Regions from separate parts of the Desulfoluna sp. CLI2B genome, predicted to be linked through region 1. Evidence: riboswitches for the same ligand, from Rfam matches in the RefSeq annotation. Region 1 holds a riboswitch; each other region holds the start of a gene.

The links. A riboswitch is a leader RNA that binds a small molecule or an ion and turns the genes downstream of it on or off. The one in region 1 is predicted to bind cobalamin.
Region 2: it holds a riboswitch for cobalamin, as region 1 does, so the genes downstream of both, ACOYW2_RS02250 (phosphomethylpyrimidine synthase ThiC) here and ACOYW2_RS10515 (DUF2162 family putative transporter) in region 1, are expected to answer to the same signal.
Region 3: it holds a riboswitch for cobalamin, as region 1 does, so the genes downstream of both, ACOYW2_RS05810 (helix-turn-helix transcriptional regulator) here and ACOYW2_RS10515 (DUF2162 family putative transporter) in region 1, are expected to answer to the same signal.
Region 4: it holds a riboswitch for cobalamin, as region 1 does, so the genes downstream of both, ACOYW2_RS16050 (helix-turn-helix domain-containing protein) here and ACOYW2_RS10515 (DUF2162 family putative transporter) in region 1, are expected to answer to the same signal.

The regions. Positions count from the first base shown of each region.
Region 1 covers NZ_CP186557.1:2,189,708-2,197,125, reverse strand. Annotated here, with positions in the region: gene ACOYW2_RS10540 (cobaltochelatase subunit CobN) at 1-843, opposite strand, end outside; gene ACOYW2_RS10535 (cobaltochelatase subunit CobN) at 885-1,610, opposite strand; gene ACOYW2_RS10530 (helical backbone metal receptor) at 1,847-3,853, opposite strand; gene ACOYW2_RS10525 (DUF2149 domain-containing protein) at 3,989-4,360, opposite strand; gene ACOYW2_RS10520 (MotA/TolQ/ExbB proton channel family protein) at 4,357-5,001, opposite strand; gene ACOYW2_RS10515 (DUF2162 family putative transporter) at 5,023-5,754, opposite strand; cobalamin riboswitch at 5,961-6,169, opposite strand; gene ACOYW2_RS10510 (ABC transporter substrate-binding protein) at 6,305-7,219, shown strand; gene ACOYW2_RS10505 (FecCD family ABC transporter permease) at 7,216-7,418, shown strand, end outside.
Region 2 covers NZ_CP186557.1:458,345-465,762, reverse strand. Annotated here, with positions in the region: gene ACOYW2_RS02270 (S24 family peptidase) at 1-16, opposite strand, end outside; gene ACOYW2_RS02265 (methyltransferase) at 166-1,164, opposite strand; gene cobT (nicotinate-nucleotide--dimethylbenzimidazole phosphoribosyltransferase) at 1,258-2,325, opposite strand; gene ACOYW2_RS02255 (phosphomethylpyrimidine synthase ThiC) at 2,587-2,862, opposite strand; partial or broken gene ACOYW2_RS02250 (phosphomethylpyrimidine synthase ThiC) at 2,985-3,848, opposite strand; cobalamin riboswitch at 4,198-4,423, opposite strand; gene sstT (serine/threonine transporter SstT) at 4,951-6,204, shown strand; gene ACOYW2_RS02240 (DUF1254 domain-containing protein) at 6,320-7,418, opposite strand, start outside.
Region 3 covers NZ_CP186557.1:1,170,213-1,177,630, forward strand. Annotated here, with positions in the region: gene ACOYW2_RS05805 (TonB-dependent receptor) at 1-1,987, opposite strand, end outside; gene ACOYW2_RS05810 (helix-turn-helix transcriptional regulator) at 2,381-3,370, opposite strand; cobalamin riboswitch at 3,597-3,783, opposite strand; gene ACOYW2_RS05815 (DUF2867 domain-containing protein) at 4,362-5,003, opposite strand; gene ACOYW2_RS05820 (hypothetical protein) at 5,526-6,689, shown strand; gene ACOYW2_RS05825 (glycine zipper 2TM domain-containing protein) at 6,798-7,262, opposite strand.
Region 4 covers NZ_CP186557.1:3,388,940-3,396,357, forward strand. Annotated here, with positions in the region: gene ACOYW2_RS16030 (type II secretion system F family protein) at 1-136, shown strand, start outside; gene ACOYW2_RS16035 (tetratricopeptide repeat protein) at 126-1,025, shown strand; gene ACOYW2_RS16040 (hypothetical protein) at 1,029-1,316, shown strand; gene ACOYW2_RS16045 (pilus assembly protein TadG-related protein) at 1,838-3,280, shown strand; gene ACOYW2_RS16050 (helix-turn-helix domain-containing protein) at 3,444-4,286, opposite strand; cobalamin riboswitch at 4,434-4,630, opposite strand; gene ACOYW2_RS16055 (DUF1007 family protein) at 5,084-5,683, shown strand; gene ACOYW2_RS16060 (HoxN/HupN/NixA family nickel/cobalt transporter) at 5,689-6,537, shown strand; gene ACOYW2_RS16065 (4Fe-4S binding protein) at 6,559-7,239, shown strand; gene ACOYW2_RS16070 (hypothetical protein) at 7,324-7,418, opposite strand, start outside.

The DNA.
Region 1 (7,418 bases):
CTGGATCCAGAGGTAGGCAGCAATGTACTGGTGATGGGGCCAGACGCTGGGGTCGTGGTAGAGCTTCATGGGGTCGTCCCCCCAGCCCCTGGAGGGCTCGGGCATCATCACCAGGTTCCCGCTCATCACCACCGGCAGGATGAACTGCCCGTCTTTGACCATGATGGTGGAAGACTCCGGAGGGCCCCATTGCTTGATCACCGCGTCCTGAAAGGCCTTGGGAAGCGTTCGAAACCAGCCCGCGTAGGTGGCCACCGGAATCCGCACCACCTTGCCGGCTGCCAGCAGTTTATCCAGCTCGCCGGGAGCCCAGGAGCCGATGTTACGGCCGGTGCGCAGAATCATCTCCTTGATGGCGGCCTCGGAAAGATCTGCGTCAGCCCCCATCCGGTACCCCTCCTGCCGGAAACGGGCGATGAGGGTTTCGATGGATCGGAAAACGTTCAGATAACTGGCCCCGATGTTCTGTTTCCCCTGGCTGTGGTTGTAGTAGAGAAGGGCCAGCTTTTTTTCAGCGTTGGGCTTTCGCTGCAGGGCGATCCACCGCTTGAGGCGGGGCATGAGCCGATCCATGTTCTCCTCGATGGGCACGGTTGCAAACAGGGGTTTTCCTTTTTTCTGCCCCTGGACTTTCACCTTGCCTTCCAGGGGCGTCGGCTCGATAAGGCCCGAAATCTCGGGGTTTCCCACCGCCCACATCAGATCGGTCACAGGGATTCCCACAGGGTCTTTTCGCCATGCGTTGATTTTTGTGGAGTAGAGGGTGACGGCGTTGATCACGGGCACATCCAGATCCCGCAACCCGTTTTTGGTGGGCTCGGAAAGGGCCGAGTAGAACTTCATGGAAAAGGCAAGGACAAGGTCTCATGTGGTCCTTTTGGTGATTATTCGTCCAGGAGAAACCGGTCAAAGAGAACCTTCTCCCGCCCGAAACAGGGTAACACGTTAAAGCCCTCCTTTTCCAGGCGCTTGATAATGGCTGCTGCCGAGCCGTGGGCTCCCCGCAGGACAGACGGGGTGTAAAAGGTGACCCCGATCCAGGGTGCGCCGGAAACCGGGTGGTACCAGTTGCGGTACGCCTCCCAGAAACCGAAGAGCTCCGGCGCATCGGGGTGGTAGATGCCGCTTTCAATGCGCACCGGCTCACCTGCGCACCCCTCGGGACGATCCAGGGCCACAGCCACGGCACACCGGACCATGGAGGCAACATTGGCCTCGGTGAGCACCGAATACCACCCCCGGATCTTGTCATCAAAGCGGTACCCTTTTTTCTTGAGCCCCTCGGTGTCCCGGGAGCCCCGCAGGGCAAACACACTCTTTTCTGAAAAGTCCACATGGGTGTCCAGGTACGCGGGAAGCTCCCGGTGCATCACATCCACCAGAATCACGTCCGATGAGCGAAGGAAGGTGCGAGCCTTTTCAGAGGCATGGAGTTCGGCGTGGGTGAAGTAACGGGCCTCGATGTCCTCGGTGTCGCTGAGCTCGGAAAGCCCCCGGCTCACCACCCCGGTATCCGACTCGCTGATGACAAGGGAAACAGTGGTGGCGTGGACGGACACGGCAAAAAACAGACAGGCCAGACATGTGGTGACAAATACTCTCAATGACAATGCCTTCTCGTGGATAAATCAGATTTCAAAAAAACATACAAATGCGATGCCTCCGGCGGCCCTGCCGGGGGCCAAACTTTTAAAAAGTTTGACAAACAGGTTTGGGCTTATTCCATGAGAATTTTCGCGAATGCTTCACCCCGAGGAACGAGGGGGGAAGCATTCGTAACCTGGGGTCCAGGGAATTTATTCCCTGGCCGCCGGAGGCATGCTTTTGCAAACCGAACAGCCCCTGTCTACTTTTTGTATTCAATCCCCTTAAGCAGGGCATCCACGGCAAGGCCAAGGGGCTTGGGCAGGTCGGTGTCTCCGGTGAAGCTCTCATCGGAAACCTGTCCCCCTGCGATTTCCGTGGCCATCTGGTTGCACCAGCCTTTGTAGGCGGAAAGATCGGTGACCAGGCCGCGCTCCCAGGCATCGGAGAGGGCCATGGCGGTCTCCAGAAAGGCGGCGTATTTCGGTTCCAGCAGCAGGGTTTCCAGTTTGGCGTAGGCGGGGATGCCCGTACCGCCGGAAGATGTGTTGCAGGGGCAGGAGCTGTCTCCCACAAGATCGGAGACGGTAAGCTGCCGATCCTTGAGACGCCTGAACACGCTGCGATCCGCCGTGAGGCCGTTCTGCTTGAAGATCGCCTCGGTAACGGCTTCATAGACCGCCGTGGCGATGAGCTCGCCCATCTTGGTGTGTCCTCCGGCGTTGTCCACGGCAACGCCCTCCCCTTCGGCGATGAGGATGTTGTCCGTGCCCGTGCCCGTGGCAGGGTTCACCAAAGAGGTGTAGCTGCTCCGCACGTCCAGGTCCTGGAGGGCGGCGGTTTTGCCTTCGGTGGCCGAGATGACGGCGCGGCTCATGGCCCGCTTTGAAAGGTGCATGTTGGGCAGGATGATGATGTTGATGGTGCCGGGCTCGTAATAGCTGCCCATGTCCTTGCCCATGCGCATGGCGTTGGAGCAGACCCCGGCCGTTGCCAGCACCGTGACGCTCATGTCCCGGAAAGAGGCGGTTTTTTTGCTGAAGTTGTCCATGTCGGCACCGGTGAAGAGAAAGCTCGTGGTCTCCCCCTTGATCCCCAGCATGGCAAAAATGTCCTGCTTCATACCCTCAAAGCCCCCTTCGTGGGCCAGGCGCCAGCACTGGGGCGGCATGTAGTTGTTGCCCACGGTGGTGATGTTCTCCCGCCAGCCGTCCAAGGTGGAAAGAATGGTCTTGGGGGATGTGAAGGTCACCTCCAGGCTTCTGGAGGGAAAATCGTAGAGTGTGGCGTGGTTTAAGCTGGCTTTCTTTACGTACGTCAGGTCCAGGGGAACCGGCGTACGATCGATTATCGCATCGGGGTGGATCTGGTTTTTCCGAATGGAAAATTCTGCGGAATAGAGGTTTGACGAAAGCCAGGAGACAAAATAGCCCACATGGGTGGAGGCCCGACAGGTAAGCTCGCAGGGGTAATAGTCGATGCGCTTGTTTTTGACGGCGGGAATCGACCCAAAGGCCGGGTTGGCGTAAAGAAGCTCTGCGGCCTCTTTGTCTCCCCCGCATCCATAGATGACGTCCGGTTTGAAGTCGATCAACTCTTTGTCCGTCATGGAAATCACGGCGCCGTCGCGTTTGATCCCGTGGGGGATGCCCCCGGCCAGCTTGATGAGTTCCTGCTGAAAGGAGTCGGCCCCGGGGGTCATGATGCTGGTGCGGCCCATGAGGCGCATCACCCGTTTGCGTTTGTCAGCCGGAATCGCCGCCACTTTTTTCCGGATATCGGCAAGGACCTGCCGGTTGTCCGTGATGATTTTCTCCGCTCCGGCCTCGCAGCCCATGATGCGTCCCATGAGCCGCATCTGCTGAAAGGCATCGTCCACTGTGGCGGGGTCGAACTGAACCAGGGGCACAGACCCTTCAAGGGCCTCAATCATCTCCTTCTGGATGCCGGAGACAAACACCAGGTCGGGGTTAAGGGAAAGCACCTTGTCCACTGAGGGCCTGAAGAATCCGCCCACCACGGTCTTGGTGTTGGCCTCAGCGGGCCAGGTGTCGTGGAGGGTCACCCCCACCACCCGGTCCCCGGCTCCCATGACAAAAAGGGCCTCGGTGAGGGACGGCACCAGGGACACCACCCGTGTGGGCCGCTGGTCAAAGGTGACGGTACGGCCCGTGGAATCGGTGATGGTGACAGCCCGGGCAACGGGTAGAAAAACAAAGAGAAAAAGAGTAAGGACGGCCGCTGCCATCCCCCGGCGGATCCATGTCATGGTCGGGTTCCTGATTGCGTGGCGTAAACGATAATGACTCCGCTTGTCTCCAGCGGCCCTGCCGGGGCAACACGTTTGGAAAAATTGACAAACAGGCCTTGAATATGGGGGCACTCGATTCGAGAAATATCCGGGTTAGTCCGGTGCAGCCTCGTTTCCATCGGGAACGTACACCATGGAACCGTCTTCCAGACGATAGGCCACGCCCATGCGATGCCCCTCCCCTTCCCCCATGGTTTTGGAGACCTTCAGCGCTTCGATTTTTCGCTTGGATTTGGTAATGATCTCCATCTCCCCGTTTTTGTTTTTTTTGACGATGGTCATCTCGCTCTCTTCGTTGAAGAGGTCGTGGAGGCGATAGGTGGAAAACAGGGTCACGATGAGCCCCACAATAAAGACCAGGCCGATGTCAAACAGGTTGGCCACCCCGTCCATGGGGTCAGAGGCCATGGGCCTCCCCTGATTCCCGCCCCCCACGGCGTAGCGTCGTTTTTTCAGGTACCTCATGCCGCCTCCCCGGCGGGTGCCCCTGTTGTCCCGTTGCCCGATGAGTCTTGCGGGGTTCCGGCCAGGGCTTCGGTGGCCACCTCCATGTTCAGGAGGTCCTCATCGGCCCAGCGGGTCTTGATGACGAGGAACAGATAGGCCAGAAGTCCCACGGCAAGGCCCACCACCGTGGTGGTAAAGGCAATGACCAGCTCCGAAGAGAGCATGGAAAGGTCCCCCTGTCCCAGGGCGGCCAGCCCCGTTCCCATGGGAATCAGTGTGCCGATGAGGCCCAGGCCCGGGCCAACGCGAACCACCAGGCGGTACATGTCAAGAGAGGAAAAGAGCCGGCGCGTGGTGTCCTGAAGGAGTCCCTCCACCTCAAGGGTCGAGGCGCCGCCGTTTTTTTCCAGGAGGCCTTTGAGCCGGGCCACATAACGGCTGACCCGGGGCGTGGTATGCAGGTCATGGTCGGGCCTGAAGAAAACATCCGGGCCGTCGTTTTCCACCGCCATGCGATGCCTTCGTACCCATTCGGAAAAGAGGGCCCCGGCACACACCACGGCCCAGAAGGTGAGAAAGGCCAGAAGGATCAGGACCGGGTAGAGAAGGGATGATGAGACCACATAGATATAACTTTTGATGAGAGCTGCCGTTTGCACGTACGAATCCTTAAAAAAACGTCAATGGGTATGGACAAAACGATCCAGAAAGATGCCGCCCCCAAAGAGGCAACATGCAACAATGGCCGCAGCAATAGATGCCTTTTCCTCGCCGCGGGCCGAATCGGCTGCGCCGGATGCCATGGCAAGCACATCCGGCAACTCGGAGACATGGGGAACCACCAGAATCGTCAGGAGAAACCAGAGCGCCGCAAGGACCATCATCGTTCCCATGACGTGGTGAGGGGTACCGAACCGGGCCCCCAGGCATCGGGTGATCAGAAAACCACCCGATGCAACGAGGACGAAAATCCCCCAGGCCATGGCGGTCATGCCAAAGGCATTCTCCGGGAAAAGCCCGATAACAAAGGCGATGGTCAGCAGAATCACCCCCATGCACACCGGGCACGGCAGGGCAAAGAGCAGCCATCCCCGCACGGGCCCTGATCCCTCGGCAGGTTTTTTCAGCAAGGCGGAGCCCCACACGAGGAGAAGCGAGGCCATGGCCGCGTGAACGGCCATGGCCCACTTCACCAGGTGTTCTACGATAAGGAGCTTGTTTAACAGATTGACTCGGGTAAGGAGCAGGTAACACCCGGCGAACAGGAGGGTATAGGCAAGAGCCGCCACTGCGATGAAGGCAAGGCGGCGGCTCTTTCTTTGCGACCACCCGCAGGCCAGGCCGATGCCGCATTTGGCGGCGTACATTCCCATGGTAAAGACCAATCCGGCAATCAGGCTTTTCCATTCCATGGTACGTGTACTCCTTCCAAATCATACGGCAACGGAGTGGTCTCCGTCGGGTTGCGTAAAGCCGGGATGGAGGGTGCGGGCGTGAAAACAAAAAAATCCCCGCACCTGTAGGTTTAAGGTGCGGGGATCCGTATTTTCCCACAAAAAAAGCGTGACACACAATCTGTGCATGCATCGCGGCATATCTCAGCCTTTACCACGGGCATCGAGACATCTCCATCCAGGCAGGTCTTCTGACTCGCGGATCGTCCCGTCCGGCGCGCCTTCCCGAGTGTTTAACAACACCCAGTGGCATGGTGGCCGAAACAGTCCCCACTTACAGCGGCGGGTCCGTTCCCGAATTTCACGGGATTCCCTATTCTCTTCTCCCCTTGAGCCATGCAAAGGGAAAAGCACCTGAATTTCTCGTTTACTATTCCATAGAAATGTCCTATGTCAAGGATAATTTTCCCTGTGGGGAGAATCCGGCAATCAGGCTCGAACCCTTTGGATTCAAGCATATCCAAAGATATGCGCGGACCCGGTTTCGTGGGAGGTCATGGATAACATCATGAAAAATCGAGCCTTACGCACCCTTTTCCTTCTCGCTTTGGGCGTGGCCTGGTGCGGCCTCTTCGCTGCCCGTGTGCAGGCCAAAAGCGTCACCGACACCACAGGCTGCATCGTTGATCTGCCGGACGCCCCCAAAAGAGTGGTGTCCCTTGCCCCCAGCATCACCGAGATCGTTTTTTCCCTGGGCAAGGGAGATCTCCTTGCCGGGGTTACCCGATACAGCGACTACCCTGCGGCAGCACAGAAACTTCCCCGGGTCGGCAGCTATATCCGACCGGAGCTGGAGACCATTGTCTCCCTGAAGCCCGACCTCTGCCTGGCGGTGAAGGACGGCAACCCGGATAAAGTGATCCAGCGTATCAAGGCCTTCGGCATCCCCGTGTACACGGTCAACCCCGACGGTATCGACACGATTATCCGTTCTATCAATGAGATAGGCAACCTCCTTAATGCAACGAGTGAGGCCAGAACCATCACCGATGCCATGGGCGCCCAGCTGGAAGCCATTGACCGGACCATTGCCGGGGCATCCCATAAACCCCGCCTCTTTTTCCAGATCGGGATCTCCCCCATCGTCTCCGTGGGCAAAAACACCTTTTTAAACGAAATGATCCGCCGAGCAGGTGGAGAGAACGTCGTCACCAGCAAAACGCCCTACCCCCGGTTTTCCAAAGAACAGGTCCTGGCCCTGGCACCGGAGATGATCATCATCACCTCCATGGCGAGAAACGACGACTTCGACACCATGAGACAGGAGTGGGCAAGCTGGCCGTCCCTTCCCGCCGTTCAAACCAACAACATCCATGTCGTGAATTCGGACATCCTGGATCGCCCCACCCCGCGTGTGGTGGAGGGCCTTGCCATGCTGGCGGCCCTGATCCATCCCACCCTTTTTGAGGAGGCGGCCCGGTGAGCGACACATCCAGGGTACGGGGGCGCCTGCTGAAACGAATCCTCCTTATCACCGCCCTGCTCTCCATGGTTCTTGGGGCTGCGGTTCTCCTGGGCCTGGCCACTGGGCCTTCGGGTATCGATCTTACGCCTGTGGCACAGCTCATAACGGGTGATTCCCAGGCAGACAGCCTCCAGATTGCCATCATCGAGCGCATCCG
Region 2 (7,418 bases), 1.7 Mb from region 1:
CTCTGTTCCACTTCATAATCCCACTCTTTCACCGCCCGGGGCGCCCTTGCACCCCGCCGGTCCAAGGACCATTGCCGACGCACGGCCCCGGGGCTTCCCAAAGCCTGCACGTGTGACGTAAGAATGCCCGAATCATAGCCAGAGGATGACGGGTTGTAAAGGGTTTCAGGGCTCACATTTTCGTGCCAGAACAGCGCAGGAGCCCGACGGCAGGGCAAGGTCCCCGGCAAAAACAAGCCCGGCCGCCTCGACCATGGCCCGCATCTCACCGGTGGTGTACACTTTCCCGTTGTAGGTGTTCAGCATCATGTGAAGGTCGTACATGCCTCCTGCCTCGCCCCGGTCCCGGTAAAAGTCATGAACCACCAGGGTGCCGCCCTGGGCCAGGAGCCCGGCAGCACGCCGCACGATCCCCAGGGTCTCCTCGTCCCCCTGGCAGTGCACCAGGTTGGAGAGCAGAAGAAGATCGGCCCCTTCACAGGCGGAAAGGTCCCAGCTCTCATCCAGCAGGTTCACGCAGGAAAGGGTCACTCGGTCAAAGGCTGAATGACTCGCCTTGGTCTCGCCAAAAATCCCCACCACATCATCCAGGTCGGCAAGGGAGCCTCTCCAGCCGGGATGCCGTTCCAAAAAGGCAAGACTGTAAGCCCCGGAGCCAAACCCCAGCTCCACAAAGAGGCCCTGCTCGTTGTCCGGCCTCACCACCTGCCAGAGTTCAGCCGCCCGAATGCGGGCTGCCTCATCCATGGCCTCGATGTACTGGGCCAGGTCTTTTTTGTACTCTGCCTCGCTCTTCTCCGATGCGGCGTAGACACGTTCGCCTTGCTCCAGGGTCTTTCCCAGGAGAGCCCAGGAGTCGTAGAGCCGTTTTTCAAAGGCCAGGGTACCGGCCATGGGATGGGGCGCATCTGCCCCGAAGAAAAGCGCCCCTTCCTCGGAAACCCTGATCCCCCGCGGGGTCTCTTCCAGAAGCCCCAATACACACAAGGCCGCAAGGGCACGGGCCCCGAAGGATGGGTCCCACCCCACCTTGCGGCAGAGTTCCTCGGCCGTCACAGGTTCAGCGCCCACGATCTCGAACATCCCGGCGTCAAAGGCTGCCTCAAGCAACCGATAATGGCGATACCCCGTGAGCACGTTTTTGAACTTCAAGTACGGTGTCATCTCACCCATCCATTTTCCAAAAATCACATACAAAAATACCCCTGCATGGCGTCATGCAGGGGCATCGTATCACAACCGGTTACAAAAATAACATTACCCTCTGGTGTGGGGATCCTTGATGGCCACCTCGTCGAAGGTGAGGACATCGGCCAGGATGCGGGTGGAGGCGTCCAGGAGCTCCATGGTCAGGGCCGCCCCTGTGCCCTCGCCCAGGCGAAAGCCCAGGTCCAGAAGGGGATCCACGCCCAGGTGATCATGCATGAAGGTGTGCCCCACCTCCACGGAACGATGGCTGGCAAAGAGGTACTCCTTGGCCGTAGGGGCCAGATCCCCTGCAATCAGGGCCCCTGCCGTGGAGATGAACCCGTCGCACACCACCGGGACGCCGTGGGCCGCAGCCCCCAGAACGAGCCCTGCCAGGGCGCCGATCTCGTAGCCGCCCACCTTGGCCAGCACGTCCACGGGATCCTTGGGGTCGGGCTTGTTCACCTCGATCCCTTTTTTGATCACGTCGATTTTGCGCTGAAGGGCCTCATCGTTGATGCCCGTGCCACGCCCGGTAAGGTCTTCCACCTTTTCCCCGGAGAGCACGGCGATAATGGCCGTGGAGGGGGTGGTGTTGCCAATCCCCATGTCCCCGGTGCCGAGCATGTCCAGCCCGCCTTCGGCCACGAGTTCGTTCACAATCTCAATGCCGGCCTCAATGGCTGCCACAGCCTGCTCGCGGGTCATGGCCGGCCCTTTGGTAAAGTTCTCGGTGCCCCTGGCCACCTTTTTATGGATGATGGGAAGAGACGGATCAAAATCGGCCTTGACGCCGATGTCGGCCGCCAGGGACTCGGCCCCGGCGTGCTTGGCCAGCACGTTGATAGAGGCGCCCTTGATCACGAAGTTGTGGACCATCTGCTCGGTGACCTCCTGGGGAAACAGGCTCACACCCTCCTCCACCACGCCGTGGTCTCCGGCACAGGTCACCACCACCTTCTTTTCGAGCTTCACATCGATTTTACCGGCAATGGCTGCAAGGCGGGCGGACAGGGGTTCCAGCACCCCAAGACTCCCCTGGGGCCGCGCCTGGTCGGCCAGGCGGGCAAGGGCAAGCGTCTCAATCCCGCGATCGATCCCCACAATGGAACCGATGGTCTTTTCGAGCAATGTCATTCAGAACCCCTCCTCAATCAATCCAGTCAAAACATGCGCCCCCATGATGCCAGTGGTTGGAGACATGGCACCATGGGGACCAAAATGGTCGTTCGTAACAAATCGTCTTTGTAGCGATTCAACTTGCCTCCGGCAGGACCACCGGAGGCATTTTAAGCTGAATGGCTACACGTCAATAACCCGTACCGTTGATCACGGGCACAGCCCGTCAGCGAATGCGACAACCCGAGGTACGAGGGTTGGAGCATTCGCGAACCTGGGTTACCCCTTGTAGATCTTGTCGCCTTTGATGTCGGGCTGGAAAACCTCCATCCCCTTTTTCATGGCGCAGAAGTCGCCGCACATGGTGCAGGTGTCTTCCTGCTCGGGGGTGCGCTCTGCACGGATGGACTTGGCCACCTCCGGGAAAAGGAGGTGTTTTTCCAGATCGTCCCAGCGCATCTCGCGACGGGCCATGGCAGCCAGCTTCTCGGTTTCGCGGCGGTTGGGGTACTTGGCGATATCTCCGATACGGGTGGCAAGGCGGGTGGCGCGCACACCCTCACGCACATCCTGAACCGTGGGCAGGGCGGATCCTGGCGGGGGTGATGTAGGTCAGGGTCTGCGCCGAAACGGGCGGAGCTGGCCGCGCCGATGGCCGCCGTGATGTGATCGTACCCGGCGCCGGTATCGCAGGGGATGGGGCCGAGGACGTAGTAGGGGGCGTTGCCGCTCATGCGCTTTTCAAGCATGATGTTGCCCTCGATCTCATCCAGGGGCACATGGCCGGGGCCTTCCACCATCATCTGGCAGCCCATCTCGCGACCCAGCTCGGCCAGCTCGCAGTTGATGATCATCTCGGCCATCTGGGCGCGGTCGTGGCTGTCGTGGATGGCACCTGCACGGATTCCGTTGCCAAGGGAAAGCACGGCGTCGTATTTTTTCATGAGGGCACAGACGCGGTCGAACTGCTCGTAAAGGGGGTTTTCACGCTTGGTGGCGTCCATCCAGGCCACCATGAAGGTGCCGCCCTTGGAGGCAAGACCGCCGTACCGGAAGCCCTGGGCGCGGAGGCGCTCAATGGTGTACTGGTTGATGCCGCAGTGGATGGCCATGAAGGAGAGGCCGTCGTCGAGCTGCTGCTCAATGAGATCGAAAAGGTATTCGGGGTCGAGCTTGGAGGGATCCTGATACTTGCGCCCGGTCTCCTTGAAGGCCTGATAAAGGGGCACGTTGCCCAGGGGAAGGTTGGTGGCTGCCAGCACCTCGCGGCGGACAAGGTCCAGGTCCCCCCCGGCGGAGAGTTCCATGAGGGTATCGGCGCCCTCTTCCTCTGCGGCCAGGGCTTTTTCAATTTCGCTCTTGATGTCGCAGATATCGGAGCTGGTCCCGATGGAAGCGTTTACTTTGGTACGGAGGCCGGTACCGATGCCCACGGCAGGGCCTTTGTGCTTGGGGTTGTTGGGGATAACGATCTCCCCTTTGGCCACCAGGTCACGGATGACCTCGGGGGCATGCCCCTCTTTTTCGGCAACCTGCTGCATCTGGGGGGAAACCACGCCCTCCCGGGCCAATTCAATCTGGGTCTTGTCTACAGCCATTGTATCTCTTCTCCTTACAAGCATATCGGCGGGCTCATAAAATAAAGTACCGCCACCATGATTCGTTCGGCCACCGACTCCAACGGCGCCCCGGTTCCACCCGGGAGATCACCCGATGCCGCCATGAAATCCGTCTGTCGAAAGAAAGCAAGGAGTACGAACAGACAGCGCCGGAATTTCATGATCATTCCCACCAGCACCAACCCGTGCCGGTGAAACGCACCGATTTCAGGCAATAAAAAAAGGGCTCTGAGGTACATAGATATACCTCAGAGCCCTTTGCCATCGAACTCGGTCACGTGAGTCTCATGCACGTCTTCTGACTTCCGGGGTAAGAGCTCCCGACGCGCCTTCCCGCCCCCCTTCAGGAGAGGCAGTGACCGCTGGCATCTCTTCACATGATGAGGAGAAACCAACCTGCGCCGGGCCACCCGGTTACAGCGGCGGGACCGTCACGGATTTTCACCGTAGTTCCGTTTGCATGACACCGTATGACAAATTGAATGTGTACCCTGTTACCGGGTACTGTCCATCCTCTACACGAAACCGGCAAAGGGCGTCAAGGGGAAAAAACTCCGACGTCAAGGGTAGCGAAAAAAACCTTGAGGGCGGTGTGAAGATGCGCTTTGCCCATCAAGGCCTTAAAAAAAGCATTCATTCAAAGAGAACGCTCAAGAAACGTTCTCCAAGATTTCAAACAGTTGGCAAGACTGTTTTTACGCGTTCTTTCACTTTATTCGAGCACCTTGGTGTACCGGCTGTTTCAGGGCATACCAGTAGGCTTCCCAAATTTTACGACTCCCCCAAAAGGGATTCCAGTCTCGCCGCCCCATGTTCCTTCATAACTCCATTTGGCCTTTATTTTACAATGTTGAAGCTCCTCCTACCTACATTTCGGCCTCAGATTCATGAATGCGTAAAAACATAACGCCCTCGTTACGAATAAGCCTATATGGAAATAAAATATTGACATATAAGCGATATTTCCCCTATGAAATGGTGATAGTGGAATTAAGGAATATTTAACCAACTTTGGGGGAAATTCATGAATCAAGTGACAGGGATTTTTAAAAAAATCGCTTCGGGAAGCCTGGTACTGCAGATTGTGATCGGGATCATTGCAGGTGTCATCCTTGCTCAGGTATCACCGGATACGGCAAACTCCGCAGGCCTGTTCGGCAGCTTGTTCGTCAAAGCGCTTAAAGCCGTTGCACCCATCCTCGTTTTTGTCATCGTCGCCTCTTCCATTGCCAACCAGAAGCGCGGCACCCACACCAACATGCGCTCCATCATCGGTCTCTACCTGGTGGGAACCTTTATGGCGGCACTCGTAGCCGTCACCTTGAGTTTTCTCTTCCCCACCAACATGACCCTGGTGGCCACAGACACGGCAGCCACACCGCCCAACGGTATCGGGGAGGTTCTCAACACCCTTCTCTTCAAAATCGTGGACAACCCCATCAACGCCCTGGCTACGGGGAACTTCATCGGCATCCTTGCCTGGGCCATTGCCCTGGGCATCGCCTTCCAGCATACGGGTGAAGCAACCAAGACTTTCCTGCACGACGTCTCCAACGGCGTCTCCAGCATCGTCAAGCTGGTTATCCGGTTTGCCCCCCTGGGCATCTTCGGCCTGGTCTCACAGACCATCGCCACCACCGGTTTTGAAGCCCTTTCCGGCTACACCCACCTGCTTCAGGTTCTTTTGGGTGCCATGCTCATCATCGCCCTCATCGTCAACCCGGCCATCGTCTTCTTCATGACCCGGCGCAACCCCTACCCTCTCGTGTTCACCTGCCTGCGTGAAAGCGGCGTCACCGCCTTCTTCACCCGCAGCTCCGCGGCCAACATCCCCGTGAACATGGACCTGTGCAAGCGCCTCGACCTCAACGAAGACACCTACTCCGTCTCCATTCCGCTGGGTGCCACCGTCAACATGGCCGGCGCCGCCATCACCATCACCGTGATGACCCTGGCTGCCGTCCACACCCTGAACATTCAGGTCGACATGGCAACGGCACTTCTGTTGAGCATCATCGCCTCCGTCTCCGCCTGCGGTGCCTCCGGTGTGGCCGGTGGTTCGCTCCTCCTGATCCCCCTTGCCTGCAGCCTCTTCGGTGTTCCCAACGAGATCTCCATGCAGGTCGTGGCTGCCGGTTTCATCATCGGCGTCATCCAGGACTCCGCCGAAACCGCGCTGAACAGCTCCACCGACGTGCTGTTTACTGCTGCAGCGGATCTTAACGCCCGAGGCACCGCCGCAACTGAAACCGAAACCGAGACAGTTGCAGCCGCATAAGCTTCCGCGCTTAAAGAGACAACACAAAGGGCCCCATGGGAATCGTTCCCATGGGGCCCTTTTTTTGACGGCTCATTTTTGATCGGACCCGGCTCAGCGGGGCACCAGGGGACCGTTACAGGCTCGACGACTCAACCAGCTCAGGATCTCCGGGCTTCCAGGTTTTGTCGTAAAACGACTCCAGAGGGCCGTAGAGACGCAAAATCGTGTTCCACCCCTTGCCCGGCACGGTCTGAATCCAGTTATTCTCCTGGCCTTTGGGTGGCTTCGGGCTGAAGTAGATATCGTATGATCCGTCTTTACTCTGCTTCAGGCCTTTTCGAAGGTTGTCGATGCCGGGAAAACGCTGGTCGGTCTGCAGCATGGCGCGGGTCTGGTTGTCATAGAGGGTAAAGGACCAGAAATTCTTGGCCGGTACGTCTTTGGGAAGGTTGATCTTGTAGGTCTTGCTTCCGTCAAGGGCGTTGCCATCCTTGTCGAGATAGGCAATGGCGTACTGCGAGCCCTTGCCCACGTTCTTTTTTGCCATGGCAGGGGTGATCCCCGTGGCATAAAAATGCATGTACACTCGGGAATCCAGCAACCGGGCACCATCCAAAAGAAAATCGTAGCGTCCCTTGATAAAGGGGTTTGTCCAGACACGCTCTCCCGGATAAAGGTAATGGCGTTGATCCCGAGGCACGGCCGTCAGGGCCCGTGCCGTCACCGAACCGATCTTGGCGGCATCGGTGAGAATGTTCTTCATGCGCTCGTCCGGTGCGAACTCTTTACCCTTTTCAATGCCGATGGAGGCAAGGAGCCCACGGATTTCAGGGTCAAGCCCTTGCACGGGTTCGGCCTGGATCTGCGCGTCGATCTCCTCCCAGAAATGAAAATCCATGCTGTGGATGGTGTTGTGGTAGGTACCGGATACATTCACGAATGCCATCTTCGGAGGGTTGCCCTTTTTTGACAGGGGGTAGATCCGAAACGCCTTCCTGGTTGCATCCACAGCCGGTTTGGGCGAGCCATCCACCTGAAATCCCCGCCAGATCACCCAATGCCCGTATGTGTCTGACCTTACCACATGGTACCCGTTCGGCACGTCCTTCCTGTAACCGGGCGGTACGATGAGCAGTTTTCCACCCTCACCCTTGTCCGGGCCCGCGTTGCCGAAATCCACGACATAGTGAAACCAGGCATCGTTGATGAACCCCAGCACATTGGGCGGAGTC
Region 3 (7,418 bases), 1.0 Mb from region 1:
TCCAGACTTCCACCTTCCAGCTCTCGGCTTCGTACCCAAAGCGAAGGTTTACGATCTCGTATGCTTCCTGTTTGGTGTTGTTTTTGGGGTCTCCGTAAAACTCACCTGTGCCGAGGAGTTCCGCCCTTGTGAACAATCCATTTTCAAGGAAATAGGATGCGCCCAGGTTGTAGGTGTACTGCGGGACATTGGGGAGGCTGTTTCCATCAAAATCATAAAAAGAGCCGTCCTGTTGCAGGGCCTTCCAGTCGTCGAACTCTGATTTGACGTACCCAAAGCCGGAGAACAGGTCCAGGCCGGGAAGGGGGCGGGCCTGAATTTCCAGTTCCACGCCCATGCAATGGGCCTTTGCAGCGTTGTTTATGGACGTGCCTGCGGCAAAGGACCACTCCACCACCTGTTTGTCGTCGATATCGATGTAAAAGGCCGCCAGGTTGGCAATGAGCCTCTCATTCAGCCACGATGTTTTGATACCTGCCTCGTAGTTCCAGGTGTATTCGGGATCATAATAGAACGCCTCTTTATCGCTGGGCATGTAACCATAGTTGTACCCGCCGACCATGTACCCTTTGGACGCCGTGGTATACGCCATGACATTGCCGGTAAGATCATAGGCAATGGAGAACTTCGGGAGCCACTCATTGTAATCCAGCTTCTTGTCCTGATCGATGACCCCGGCCCCGCCTTTGCCCGTCATGGTTCCGTGCAGTTGCTGATGGTCAAACCTCAGGCCTGCCGTCAGGTGCATTTTATCCAACACCGTGACCGTGCACTGTCCGAATCCTGCATACCCGTCGATGTCGATATCGGTGTCGGCCTTCATGGCCCAGGCTTTTCTCTCGCTTGTTACTTCGGTTTCCTCCTTGAACCCGTATATACCCGCGAGCCATTGAAAGGGCCCTTGGTTGTCCGGGGAGAACAGCCTGACCTCCTGGCTCATATGGTCGATGCTGTATTTGTTGGGCGAAGCCCCCCAGTTGAGGGGGCCCAGGTCATTGGTGCAGTCCATATCGGTGCTGTAGCTGTGGGAATAGGTCCGTAACCCGGTGACGGACGTCATGTTGAAGGACTCGCCGGAATACTTCATGTTCAGTGTCTGGCCGTTGCCTTCCTGGCGGGAGTACTCATCGGCGTCGTTGTGGCTGATGGTGTTATAATCCGTTGCATACGGTCCTGTGCGGTACCTGTAGGAATTCTGCTGGTCATCGGTGTCCATGAAATCGGCTGTGAAGGACAGGTCCCACTGGTCCGTGGGGGTCCACCTCAGGGTGGCGCGGCCGTTCTTCTGGTCTTTTTCAGCGCTTTTATCATCGCCGTTGCATGTGTTTGTGATGAAGCCGTCGGAGATACTTGCTTGAGCCGCAACGCCCAGATAGAGGGTGTTTTCGATAATAGGGCCACTTGCATTCATCCCGGCCCGCCAGGAGTCGTAGCTGCTGTATTCGGTAAAAAGCTTTCCCTTGAACTCATTGTCCGGCTGCCTGGTCACAAGGTTGATGACGCCGGATTCACTGTTCCGACCGTACAGGGTCCCTTGGGGGCCCCGCAAAACCTCAGCCCTTTCAAGGTCGAGCAGTTCGGTGTTGTACATGTAGTGCAGCGGGAAATTGACCCCGTCCACATAAAACCCGGTGGGAGAGTAAATGGAGGTTGTAAAGGAGGAGACACCCCTTAAAACCAATAGATTCTCCGCCGAGGATTCGTTCATGAACAGGTTGGGGACATAGCGAACAAGATCACTCATGTCCTTGCTGCCGGAATCTTCGATGTCGGTGCCGGTGAAGACGGACAGACTCATGGGGACATCCTGAACATGCTCTTCCACTTTTTGGGCCGTAACCGTTACGGGCTCAAGCCGAAAAGATGACGGTTCTGCTTTCTGCTCCTGTGCCATCGCCAAAGACGCTGATAATGGGGATAGAGCCACCAGTACAACGAGCAGCGACGCCATAAAACCCTTTGGAAATCGATCTCTGTTTCTATTCATGACCTGTTCCTTAAAGCTGAATCTGTTACGAGTGATGGGCCTGAACTTAAGGGGCAAACCGCAGTTCAGCGCATCTGAGTTGCCCTTGCAGCCTCATTGCCACAAGGCGCTGATGACGGATCATCAGGGTGGGCACCCGGCTCCTTTGAAGGGTGAAAAACGATAAAAATAAAGCCATCATGTAATGGTATTGCCGCAATATAGCGCCGCTGTTCATGGGGTGAAATGGGGGTGGTATGACCGAAACGGATTCTTGCATGACCTGGATGGATTTTTGGACGGAATCGGCTTTAAAGGAGGCAGTCTTCCTCGGTGTGCTGTTGCCTGACTTTTGCGTCAACCGTGCGTCGGCCCAAAGCAAAGGGGGCTCAGGCTTCCGGGAAAAGAGGGGGCTTAAGGCATGGCGCTGAAGCACGTGTTGCTTCGGTAAATACTCGGCCTGATGCCGAATTTGGTTTTAAAGGCATCGGAGAATCGCCCCGCGTCCATATAGCCAACCTGATACGATATCTCCTTGATATTCATGTTGCCCTCTTCCAGAAGCTGGCGGGCTCTCTCCATCCGATGCTCATGTAAATAGCCGAAGGCCGTTTGCCCACAGACCTGCCTGAACCCGTTCTTGAGCTTGAAATCATTCAGCCCGACTCGACTGGCAAGTTCCAGCAGTGATGGCGGGGTCTGCATATTCTCGACGATAATGCCCATGGCCTCATGGACACGGTCTATATCGGAAGGGCGAAGCGGAGCGGTTTTTTTTATGCTGTGTCTGGCAATGGCAGCCTGTTCAAGTTGAAGCGATATCAACTCAAGGGCCTTGCTTTCGAGGAAGACTCGTTTGATCAGGCCCTGATACGGGCAATTGAGAAGCTGGTGAAGGGCGGTTTGCATGGCAGGGGGCATGGAGCCCGCATAGTGGTAGTGGGTCTTGGGGCACCCCTCCATAACAGCCCGGAGATCGGCGGGGGCTTGCTCCATATCCCCCCGGGAGAACATGCCCAACACGACCGGGTCGACCTGGATGTGGAGCATGTGAACGGGTTTTTCAGGGGGAAATTGGCTGTACCCTTGTGAATTTGGAAAGCAGGATACGGTGCATGTGCCTGTCTCTGCCTGGATGATTGTCGGCTTGGGTTTCCCCAGGTTGACTATGGACCGGCCGCTTCCTGAGAGTACAAAGCAAAAGAGCAGTGGGGACCGCTCCATTTCGAAATGGGAGGTCACGCCTTCGGCATACGTTGCCTTGGTAAGAATCAAGGAGAGCCCGGGCCTTAGGGGGATCTCTTTGGTCCATCCCTTCTCACCGTTTTCGGGCCGCCTCAGTTCAAGGTCCATATGATCTGAAACGATGTCGTCGGAACGTTGATGCCTTAATTCGGAGTCCATACAGCACACCCTTTACACACGGTTTGTTTAAAAACGTAGCCCGCATGGTGTCTGAATGGCGGCAAAGGAGTGATATCAAAACATCGTGTGACGTGCTTTATTGCCTGGCGGGTGCCGATACCTCCGGTATGTGCTCAGGCAATAAAAAACCCACACAGGATCTTTCCTGTGTGGGTTACCGTTTTTCATACCACAACAACGTCATCACTTTGGTGCCATAAAGTGATAACACATCTCCATTCAGGTAAGTCTTCTGACTCCCGGATCATCCTACTGGCTGCGCCTTCCCGTCACAGTGTGGCAGTGGCTGTGTGCAGTGTTCGTCCCCGGTTACAGCGGCGGGCCCGTTCCTGATTTTCACAGGATTCCTTGTTATACTGATTTTATTCAGTACCTGAAGTCAGGGCCGAAGCATATATCGAAGAAACCAAATGAAACCCTCCGGCTGCCTGGTGAGTCACCAGCGCGTTGCCCATGGTGTTCGGGTTACTTCATCACGGCATTCCCAGGGAATGTGTTCTTTTCTGCTTGGGCCCCTGTATGTCTGCCAGAATACACTGTCGAAGAGGCGATACCCCACCGGCTGATCATGAACTGCACATAAAAAGGGCAATCGGCATCATATCCTTTGCCAACAATTATTCTGGATTTATTGAATTGTCATTACATGAGGGGTTTATGGATGTCAAACGGAAAAGGTTCTGGTTCGGTGAAGGTTTGCATTGGCATGTGGTGTTGAGGGTCGCCTCCATAGGCCATGGCCGGTAATGGCTTATCTGAGGTGTCGTTGATATGGAAGGGGGCTGGTAGAGCAAGGTGGGTTATGTCTTTTTCGGCATCGGAAAGCCGTATGCGGGGCGGCGGATTCGCAAACCTTTTAGGGCGGGGTAAGCAACGATCTTGTCGTTACCCCTTTCCCCATATTCATCGCGACCTGACAACGTTTTATGCAATCAGGATGGGCAAAACGAAGCTTTAACCCTTCTGGTCATCAAGACGCGACTCCTTCATCGGATCGTGCTTCCCAGTGGGCCATGCACTTCCTGAAAATATGGGGGTAGACCACGTAGTGGCGGAATGGTCGGATACATCTCATGTAAAGCGCGCTGAAACTGCTCCTGTACTTGATGTAGACCGCAAGGCGGACCTTCCACTTTCCGTCTCCCGAGGGAGACCATGCATAGTGCATCAACGCATGCTCGGTGGAATTGGAGAGCTCATGGAGCGTTTCGTCCTCGAAGGTATACACTGGCCTGAAGTCCATATAGTCGCGCGTTGAGATGTCCATCGCGCGCTGCGGAGTGTTTTTTTCAAGGTCCCCATCCTGCAAACGATCCCGAAGGCTCTTTTCTCTGCAGCCCGGAATGGGGTGATTGTTCAAGTTGTTATCGATACGAAATAACGCGCCTAAAACCTTTCGTACCCTGAAGAGCATTCCCGCTATGGAGACATCGTAAATGTCCTTCATCATGGGCTCAATGGCGGATTTCTGGAACAAATGTAAGTCGACCCCGTCCTTTGCGCTGAATTCATATGGGAACTCCCAGGTATCCTCGAGTATGAAATCGGAAGCCAGGGAACGGACCCTCCAGTTGAATTTGGTATGCGTTGAGGCTGCGGCAGTAAAATCCATGATTACTCCTCTGTAAGGCTCGTTATTACCAAAAATGATGGACCCTTCTTGTTACCAAATCACATAGCAGCATGGTTTATTTTTAGCTAACGCTGCTGGTTGAGAGGGACCGTCTCAATTAAGCACAGAACTGCGGAATAGTCCCATTGAAATTTAGCCCGGGTATTTCATGAGAAAACGGACCATCTGTAATAATAGAGAGTTATTCCAATTCGTTGTTGTGGCGAAAAATTAGACATTTCAAAGGTGTAAAATGTAATTCACGGTTTCCTGCTCGATTTTCTCCCCCTTTGGGCGAGCCGAGTGCCCCATGGTCCTCGTCATCCGGGTGTTGAAGGGCATTCGTCAACAACTTGCAAAGGCGTTAAGCCCGGATGTTCCGTAACAACTGATTATCGCCGTTGTGGTGAGCAAGAACCGTCGGTTATTTTTTGGATGAGGGGATACACGGTGGATACGCTGAGGAAGATACGACATGGGCACCTTTCCTGTGTGCCTTTTTGGTCGGCAATAGATGTCGTCATGGGCATCATCTACAAGACCATGGTGCTGCTCGGTACTGGTCTGGGGGGCGCGTCTCGATGTGAGGAAAGGGGCATGGCGGGGGATGGTGGTGACGTTTCAACTAGGAGCGGCCATGGACCCGTGCCGCCGGGCCTTGCGTTTCTGTCGCTTTTTCTGGTGGGGGGCGTGGCGTATGCCGCCAGTGGTTATCTGCTGAGCCTTTTTCACTATTCGGTCAGGGGCCCGCGTGTGTTTATGTATGGAATCTTTATTGCGGGGTTTGCTGCGCGGTTCGGCGAGGCTCGCCTGGATAGGGCCGAGGCCATGTTTGGGGCAGGGAAGAGTCTGGTGGGACGCTGCCTTTTTGGGGCCTCGGGTGCGGTCTCCCTTGGTGCCGCCTATTATGTGCTCAAGCACCCGGACATTATGAGCCTGGGCGACGAGGTGCTGAGGGGTAGCGCTTCAGGGGGAAGGGCGGCTGTTCTGTGGCTTCTGATTGCCGGGGTTCTCTATGCAGGGTTCTTCAGGCCCCTGGCATGCAGCGTGTGGGTGAATTTCGCGTATTATGCGGGCTCCGAGGACTCAAAAGGCTATGTTCTGAACCCTTTGAACGCCTTGATCTTGGTTATGGCCCCGACGCTGTACGTTGTCTCCATGGGAGGCGTTGGTGTTGGAACCTTTATTTTCGGTAAGGCTTCGGTCTTTGCGTCGGTGACATGGGCAGAACTCACCGGCTGGGTGGTGTTCTGGGGCGCTGTGGTGGCTTCCGCAGGTGTGGTGGGGGTGCTGCTGTTAAGTGCTGCGGGCCTTGTACGTACCACTATATCTTACGCTGTTGAGGTGGGGCTCCTGGCGTATGTCATGTCCCAGTGTATGTACGGCGCGATATATCTGTTTTTTGATATTCAGGGCATGGTGGATATGACCCGGGTGTTGATGGCTGTTCCTGTGGTGTCGGTTTGTGAAACGGCGCTGTTCTGGGGGCTTGTTTTTGCCGGTGTTGTGGTGCCGTTTCGATTCTGGAGGCAAGGCATCCGGTATGCGCCTGAAGGCGTTGTGATGCATCTTTATTTTTCCGGGATTCTCGGCCTTGTTTTCAATGTACCTGCGCACAGTGTGGTTGTTGCTCGTTATGTGGGGGCTGTTTCGGGACTTTTTGGCTGGGTGCCCAGTGTTTTTTGACGGAGGCGGTGTCCCTTCCTGTTTTTGTTTGAGAGCGCAAAAGGGCCCTGCAGTTTATGCTGCAGGGCCCTTTATGTTTCTGGCGGTATCCAAGGCTTGCCGTTGACGTTACTGTCGGACGCGCATCGTGCCGTCCCCGCTTTCGATGAGGCGGACCCTGTCCCCCACGACGTATTCGTCGTCTTTCTCCTGGACAACCACCATGATGCGTCCGTCGTCGAGTTCCAGCTCGATCTCAACCCCGGGGCGCATGGCCCGTGAGCGCTCGGCTGCGCTTCCCGCAGCAGCTCCGCCCAGGGCTCCGGCGGTGGTGGCCAGGGTGCTGCCGCTGCCTCCGCCGATGGTGGAGCCCACAATCCCGCCTACCACGGCACCTCCCACGGCTCCTGCGCCGCTTTCTTCATGCTGGATCTGCACATCGGCCACATTGAGGACTGTGCCATAATAAACGGACATGGCCTGCTGGGCCTGACCGGGTTTGTAGGTTTTGCTTCCCTGGCTGCCGGGCTGGCACCCCAGAAGTGCGGTTGAAACAAAAATAGCCACGGCATAGGCTGCGATTTTTGTGTTCATTTTGGAGGGTCTCCTTGGTTTTATTTGTGGTGAACAGGCAGGGTGTGATGAGGTCAGCGGGCATGGATGGCATGGCAATGCCCTGGGTTAGATTTTGGGTGTAAAAGGTATTGATTTCGTAAGTTTATAGTAAGGGTTCTGATTTATCAATACCAA
Region 4 (7,418 bases), 1.2 Mb from region 1:
GGCCGAGGAGAAAGGAGGCAAGGTCGCCGCAAAGCTCACCTTTCCCCTTGTGGGCCTCATCATGCCCGCCCTGATGATCATCATCCTCGGCCCGGCCATCATCAACCTCATCGAAAGGTTCAAGCATGGATTTTAGCCAGACAGAAAACGATGCCTCCGGCGGCAAGGTGAGCCGCCTTGAAAACGGATTGCCTCTGCGATCTGCCCCTCGTCCCTCGGGGCACACCACAGCGACATCCTTCACAAATCTTCGTATCAACTGTCTCTTGTTTGTCGGCTGCCTTTTGCTTGTCGGCTGCGCCGGGAAGACGCCCCCCGCCTTCTCGCCCGACGACGCCATGGCACGGGGACTGTCTCCGGCCATGACACAAAAGTGCCCCGAACCCAACCACCTCGCCCTGGCAAAGGACATGATCAGCAAGGGGTATCACGACATTGCCCTGGTCCAGCTGGAGAAAGCCCTGGCGATGAGGGGAGAAGAAGCTGAAATATACCACCTCATGGGCTGCTGCCACCGGGAGAAAAAGGACTACGACAAGGCAAAAACATGTTTCGGCAAAGCCCTCACCCGGGAGCCGGACTACGCTCCGGCACACAACGGCCTGGCCATGACCCTGGACCTCACCGGCAACCCAGGCGCGGCCCAGGCCCACTACCGGAAAGCCATTGAAATCAACCCGGCGCGCCCCGATGTTTACAACAACATGGGCTTCTCCCACCTGTGCGCAGGAAACCTCGACCTGGCCCAGGACTGCTTCACCCGGGCCATCGCCCTTGACGACACCTTTTTCCTGGCCCGGCACAACCTCGCCATCTGCCTGGGCGTGGCAGGACGGGAGGCCGAAGCCATGGCCCTGCTGAGCAAACTCATGAAACCTGCCGAGGCCCTGAACAACATGGGCGCCATCCACGCCCTGGCGCACGATACGGAGCAGGCAGCCGGCTTTTTCGAACAGGCCCTTGCCATGGACCCCACCCTGTCCGCCGCCCAGAAAAACATTGCAGCAACCAAAGGAGCACCCTGAACCATGATCCCCTTTTCCAAAGCGTTTGCCGTTCCCCTCTCCTTTGTGGCCATCCTGCTCGCAGGTTGCTCAGCCCCGAAGCACATCGCCCCTGAGTTCGGCGAATCCTTTACCAAGGCATTTCACGCCCAGGTCATGAACCCCGACGCACCGATCAATCGCGCCCCCGTCACCACCATGCCCGGGCCCCTGGCAAACGCCATCTACAAAAACAAGTACGAGCACCCAATGAAAGAGATCGACTCAGACTCCGACACCAAAGACAGCGACGCCGATATCATGGCCGATTGATATCTCACAAATCCCATGGTTGATTAGAGATAAAAAGCCTCCGGCAGGGCTGCCGGAGGCATATCACTCGTGAAATATCCGGGATAGGCTGAATGGTTACGAAAGATCCACCGAAACGGAGCGCCGCACTCCGGCGCGGCTTTTTAGTCCGTCGTTACCCGTGCCGCACAGGAGTGCGGCGCTCCAAGGGACAAGGGTTTTCGTAGGGTGATGCCAATACACCCATCGCCCAAACGAGCATCAAGCCCGGATATTTCATGAGAAAACAACCATCCAAATGTAAAATGTCATGATTTCTGATGGATATAATAAAAATGTCGGCTATTTTGAAAATGCAAAATGTAAATCGACGTTCGCCTATCTATTCTCACCCTTCGGGCGAGCCGAGAGCACCCATCTTCTGCGTTTTCAGAGCTTTGAGGTAAACCACTACATCTGCAGCTCTGATGCCTTGAACATGGGTGCACTCGACTCGTGAAATATCCGGGCAAGGCCGACGTTTGTTTGAAAGAACCGTGCATATGGTAAAAAAAGCAATCAAGACAAGCCCCCCCAAAAAACACGAGCAAGGCTCCATCGTCCTTGTGGTGGCTTTTTTCATGACAGCCCTGTTGATGATGCTCGCCCTTGTCATCGAATCCGGCTATCTCTTCAGCGAAAAACGAACCCTCCAGAACTGCGTGGACACCGCCGCCATGGCTGGGGCCCTTCACCTCTGTGACGGAGACCCCGAAACCCGTGCCCGCAAGGTCCTTGTCCAGAATCTGTTTCCGGGAAAAGAAGCCGTGGAGGATCCTGCCATTGATGAGGACTTCCCGCAAAATTACGAGGTGGAGATCACACGGGGATACTACGATGAGAACGACGCCTACGATGATTTTCTCGTCTACAAAGAATTTGCAGCCGAAGGAGAACCCGATTTTCCCGCCGACGAGTACGTCAACGCCGTCAAAGTGTCCCTGACTGTCAGAGAATCCCTTCTTATGGGAGAGTTGGAAAAGAAAAAAAATGTCGACGTCCACGTGGCTTCCGTGGCGTTTCGGCGGCGTTTCGGTATCCTGGCCCACGGGGAGAACCAAATATCGGACATTCGAAGCCAAGACAATTTTCGCAGAAATCAGCTTATATTCAGAAACATGGGAAGCGTTCATGCAAACGGAGATGTTGCATTCATCAGGCCGGTGGAGATAACCGGTAACACCCTCGTCACCGCAGGAAGAAAAATCGTCAACTGCCGCTCAGGGCTCCAGGGAGCACGACCAGTTCTGGATGTTCGCCCCATTGACTGGGACTATTTTAGAGCCAACGGCATCGTGTACACCGTAGATCAATGGCCTGAAATTGACGGAGATTATGATTGTAAGTCAGAAATACCTGTCGAACACGGCAATACCCTCTACCGCCATGGGCTTGATAATAAAACTGATTATGTATTCGGCCTCCATCGTGGAGACCATAATGGCCAAATATACTATTTCAGTGCTGAAAACGCTGATGATGAGGCGACTTTGTTTCTTTTCGCAACGTGTAGCGACAACGATTACGATGCCTATAATTTTACTGTTGCCTCTGAGCTTAAAATTGACTTTGACGCAAGGGGAAATGCCCTTGATTTCACCATGGGAGGAAACGGCCATGACAGCGCATACATATATTGTAGAAAAGATATCGGATCGCCTGAATGCGGCAGTTCAAGCCGCATTTTTCTTGATGGGTATAAAGGGGTTGTGTTCCGAACAGAAAAAAACTTTTCTGTTAAGTACGTTGACACAAGTTGGAATGGAGTTGCCACCCATGAAAACTTTTTGAATATCATTGCACAGGGGCAGATTCTGTTCAGAGGGCACACTTCTGGCATATTCTCATCAGAAAAGAACTATATCAACGGCACCTTCGGCCCCCCCTGCAGTGCGGCCCTTCTCATGCACGGCCGCCTTGAGCTATCCGACGATAAGGTCCATTAACCCCAGCCAATGCAAAAAACCACGGCCCGTAGGGTGCATTTATGCACCATGGTCAAGACATAGCAGCCTTCCATATGCCATCGACATAAGCACGCCTGGAGTCTCCGGGCCAACCGAGACCTCTTACTTGCCCTTATCATTCAAGTCAGTCCCTTCCCGGCATTCACCCCGACACCACCTTGGCATGGGATTCCCCCCGTTTCCGGGCAGGAAACTGCCCGGTGCATATTTTTTTGAACTCCGACGGGGTATAGCCTTCGAGCTTGCGGAACACCCTGCAAAAATAGGATTGATCGTTGAAGCCTACCTGGTAGCAGGCCTCCGACACGTTGAGGTTGTCCGCCATGAACAGTTTTTTCGCCACATGGATTCGCCGCATGTTGAGGTACTCTTTAAAGGACATTCCTGTCTTGTCCTTAAAAATCCGCGAAAAATGAAACTTGCTCATGCCGTTGGCCTTGGCGGCCTCCTCCAGGGTGATGGGATTCATGAAATTTCGGTCGATGAAATCGATGGATTTTTGGACCTCCAGGGCGGCGCACCCCGGCATGGAAGGACCGGGGCCTTCGGCGGCTTTTCCCTGGTAAAGGCTCTGGTAGGCGGTCCAGACCCTGTCCAGGGACATCTTGTAAAAATAGGTTTTCAATGCCGGAAACGTCTCCAGCATCTGATGAAAGGCCTCGCGCCTGGCCATGAGCACAACCCCGGGAATGGCACCCACGGCGCTGGCAATGGACATCCCCTTGGGTTCAAAGGACATCAGCCCGAAAAAATCCCCGCGCCGAAGGGACCCAAAGGAGAGATCCCCTCCGGTAAACCGCTTGATGCGAAGCTCAATGCTCCCGGACACCACAAAGCCAACCCAGGTCGCCACTTCATCCTGCACAACCAGTTTCTCCTTCTCGGCAAACCGATAGGACTGAAACGCCGAGACCACGCGATCAAGGGCCTCAGGAGAAAGCCTGCCGAAGGGCAGGTGCCGTTTCAACAACTCTCGTTCATTCATCGTGCTACCTGCTTCAAGAAATCCCATAAAAAAACCCCATACCGATGCATGCATCGATATGGGGAACCGTTTTCATCCTCACCACAGACTCACACTCTGCACAAGACCTTCCTCGAGGCCTTCGGAACGATCATGGATCATTCCTTTCCGTGCCGATACATCCAGGCAGGTCTTCTGACTTCCCCCCCTTTCAACGGCCTTCCCGGTTTGACCCAGTGGCACAACGCGTTGAAAGGTTTGCAGGAGTTACAGCGGCGGGACCGTTCCCGATTTTCACGGGATTCCCTCTTAGCCCGGGTCTCGGGACATCACGAGACCGGGGAACCTGAACGTCAAACAAATTTTTAGGTTGTATCAATCTATATTTATGCAGCGTAAAGAAATGACATCGGGAGCCCACCACTGATGCATGCGGGAAACATCTCATCCGCAGGGCGTGTATCGTACCAGGCAATCTATTTCATCACCTGAGTAAATGAAGTTATAATGACCCCGCCGTTGATTTGTCAAGGAGAAAAGCGGCACACGGGTCAAAGATAAATTTCGACAAACACAGGACAATATGCGCGTTACCGGCAAGTATCACCCTTTGTTTTCCAACGAAGGCAGCCGTCCCCAGGGGACGGCTCACGGCAACATCCGTTAACCACAAATGTTTACGGCGAAAGTCTCCGGCGAAAAACCCGGGATCGACGAACTCGGCCCACCGCCCTTTTTCCCTTGCGCTCCCTGTTCCACCCACTTTATATAGAACCGAAACGATTCGAAGTAACCTTTAACACGCAGGAACCGTCTTCATGCGCATTCCCTTAGTATTTGCCCTGGCCCTTATCTTTACCCTTGCCCCGTTGTCCTTTCCAGGGGCTCACCCCCATGTTTTTATCACCAGCCGGATGACCCTTTGCTTCGAGGCAAAGCAACCGGTTCGCCTGGATGTAGACTGGGCCTTTGACGACGGCTTTTCAGCGATGATTCTGGAAGACTACGACACCAACGGCGACGGGACCTTCTCCCCCAAAGAGCTGAACACGCTTAAATCCGAGGCCTTTGATTACCTCTCCGAGCAACACTACTTCACCTTCATCACCCACAGCGGAACCAAAAATCACGCCGTCACCATTGCCTCTTTCAACTGCGAGGCCCAGGACGGCATCGTGGTGTATCGCTTTTCAATCCCCATTTCCCCGCAGCCTGAAAAGGGAGAGCCTTTGCGGCTAAGTCAGTACGATCCCACCAACTACTCGGCCCTCTTTCTCTCAGAAGACGCCCCCCTCACCTTCTCCGGGGATGTGCCCCAGGGCATGGGGTTCACCTTGAGGGAGAACACGGAAGAATCATACTACTTCGGCATGCTTCACCCCATCGAAGCCGTTGTTTCCATCTCCGGTAAGGAGTAACACCCATGACACCACGCATCCGCTCTGCAGCCCCTGCCCTCTTCACATGGGTTCTTTTAAGCCCCCTTGCGGCCCACGCCTTCGGCCCCCCGGATACTGCGCCGGGCCTTGGGGCACGCCTCATGCACAAGCTCATCCTCATCCAGTTCCAGATGAGAAACGAGATGGCCGCCACCCTGAAATCCTTTGCCGCCGCCCCCGACCTCTTTGCCCTGGCACCGCTTTTGGGACTTGCCATCCTCTACGGAGCCATCCACGCAGCCGGTCCGGGCCACGGAAAGGCTGTTGCCACCGCCTACATGCTCCACGGAAACCGCAAAGCCAAAGACGGGGTCCTTTTCGGCAACATCGTCGCCTTCAGCCACGGCCTCTCCGGGATCCTCACCGTGCTGTGCATCAAATGGTTCCTTGAAATCCGCATGACCACCGGCCTCAAAGACGCCACCCGGCTCACCAGCCAGGTGAGCTTTACCCTTGTCATCCTCCTGGGGCTCTTTCTCCTGCTCTCCGGCATCTACGAAGCGGCACGGCCCAAGCTCCATCAGGAAAGTGCCCCAAAAGCCGGGGGCCTTCTGGCCGCTGTTGCCTTCGGCATGGTCCCCTGCCCAGGTGTCGTCACGGTCATGCTCCTTGCCATGGGCCTTCACCTCACCCACCTGGGCATCCTCATGGCCTTTGGTATCACCCTGGGCATGGCCGCCACCATCTCCGCCGCCGTGATCCTTGTGGTGGCAGGAAAAAACGCCGGACTGAAGACCACCTCAGCACGGCCCAGACGCCTCCCGGGAATCCTCACCGCCGTCTCCGGCACGGCGCTCACAGCCCTCGGGGCCTTGATGCTCACCGGGCTTTAACCCTGATGGGGAGCAGAGCCCATGGACTCTTATCTCTCGAAACGCCTCGCAACCTATGACAAATGGCTCAAGGCACGCAGGATCTCTCACTCATCACGGGTGATTCCCGTCTCCGAATCGGTTCAGGAAAAACAGTGGGTGCTCCCCACAGAGCAGGTAACGGAGATCGTGCGCACGGCAAGAGTCGTAGCGGTTCAGGCGTGCGAATGCAGGGTCCGATACAAACGGTGTAACAACCCCCTTGAGGTCTGCCTGCTCTTCGACGAAATGGCCGAGGCATGCATTGAAAAAGGGGAAGCCCGCCGTGTTGAGTTTTCTGAAGCCAAGGAAATCCTGAAACACGCCAACCGATGCGGCCTCGTTCACCTGGCCCTGTACAGGCCGGACCATGCGCTGTATGCCCTGTGCAGCTGCTGCCCGTGTTGCTGCCATGAGCTGCAGATCATTCGCGACTCCGGGCGAAAGGAACTCATCGCCCACTCAGACTATGTCGCTGTCACGCAGATGAACGATTGCGTTCACTGCGGGGAGTGTGTGGACCGATGCGTGTTCGGAGCCCGTATTTTTGAGAACGATCAGGTGGTATTTCATCCCGATGCCTGCACAGGCTGCGGCCTCTGCGTCACCACCTGCCCCGTCGGGGCCATCTCCCTGGTCGAGTCAACACGGCCCATGCCCCTTTCATTCCCCCGGACGGACTAAACAAAAAAACACCTCCCCGGGCCCATGCCCGAAGAGGTGTTTTTTATGCACAGGGCCGTAAACAACCGGCCCCGAGGGAGGGCATCATGTCTTGTTGTTCAACGTCAGGACGCTCTCGGCGATCTTGACCTGCTTGTCAATGCCGCTGGGGTCGCTCACGATTTTGTAGAACTTAAGGG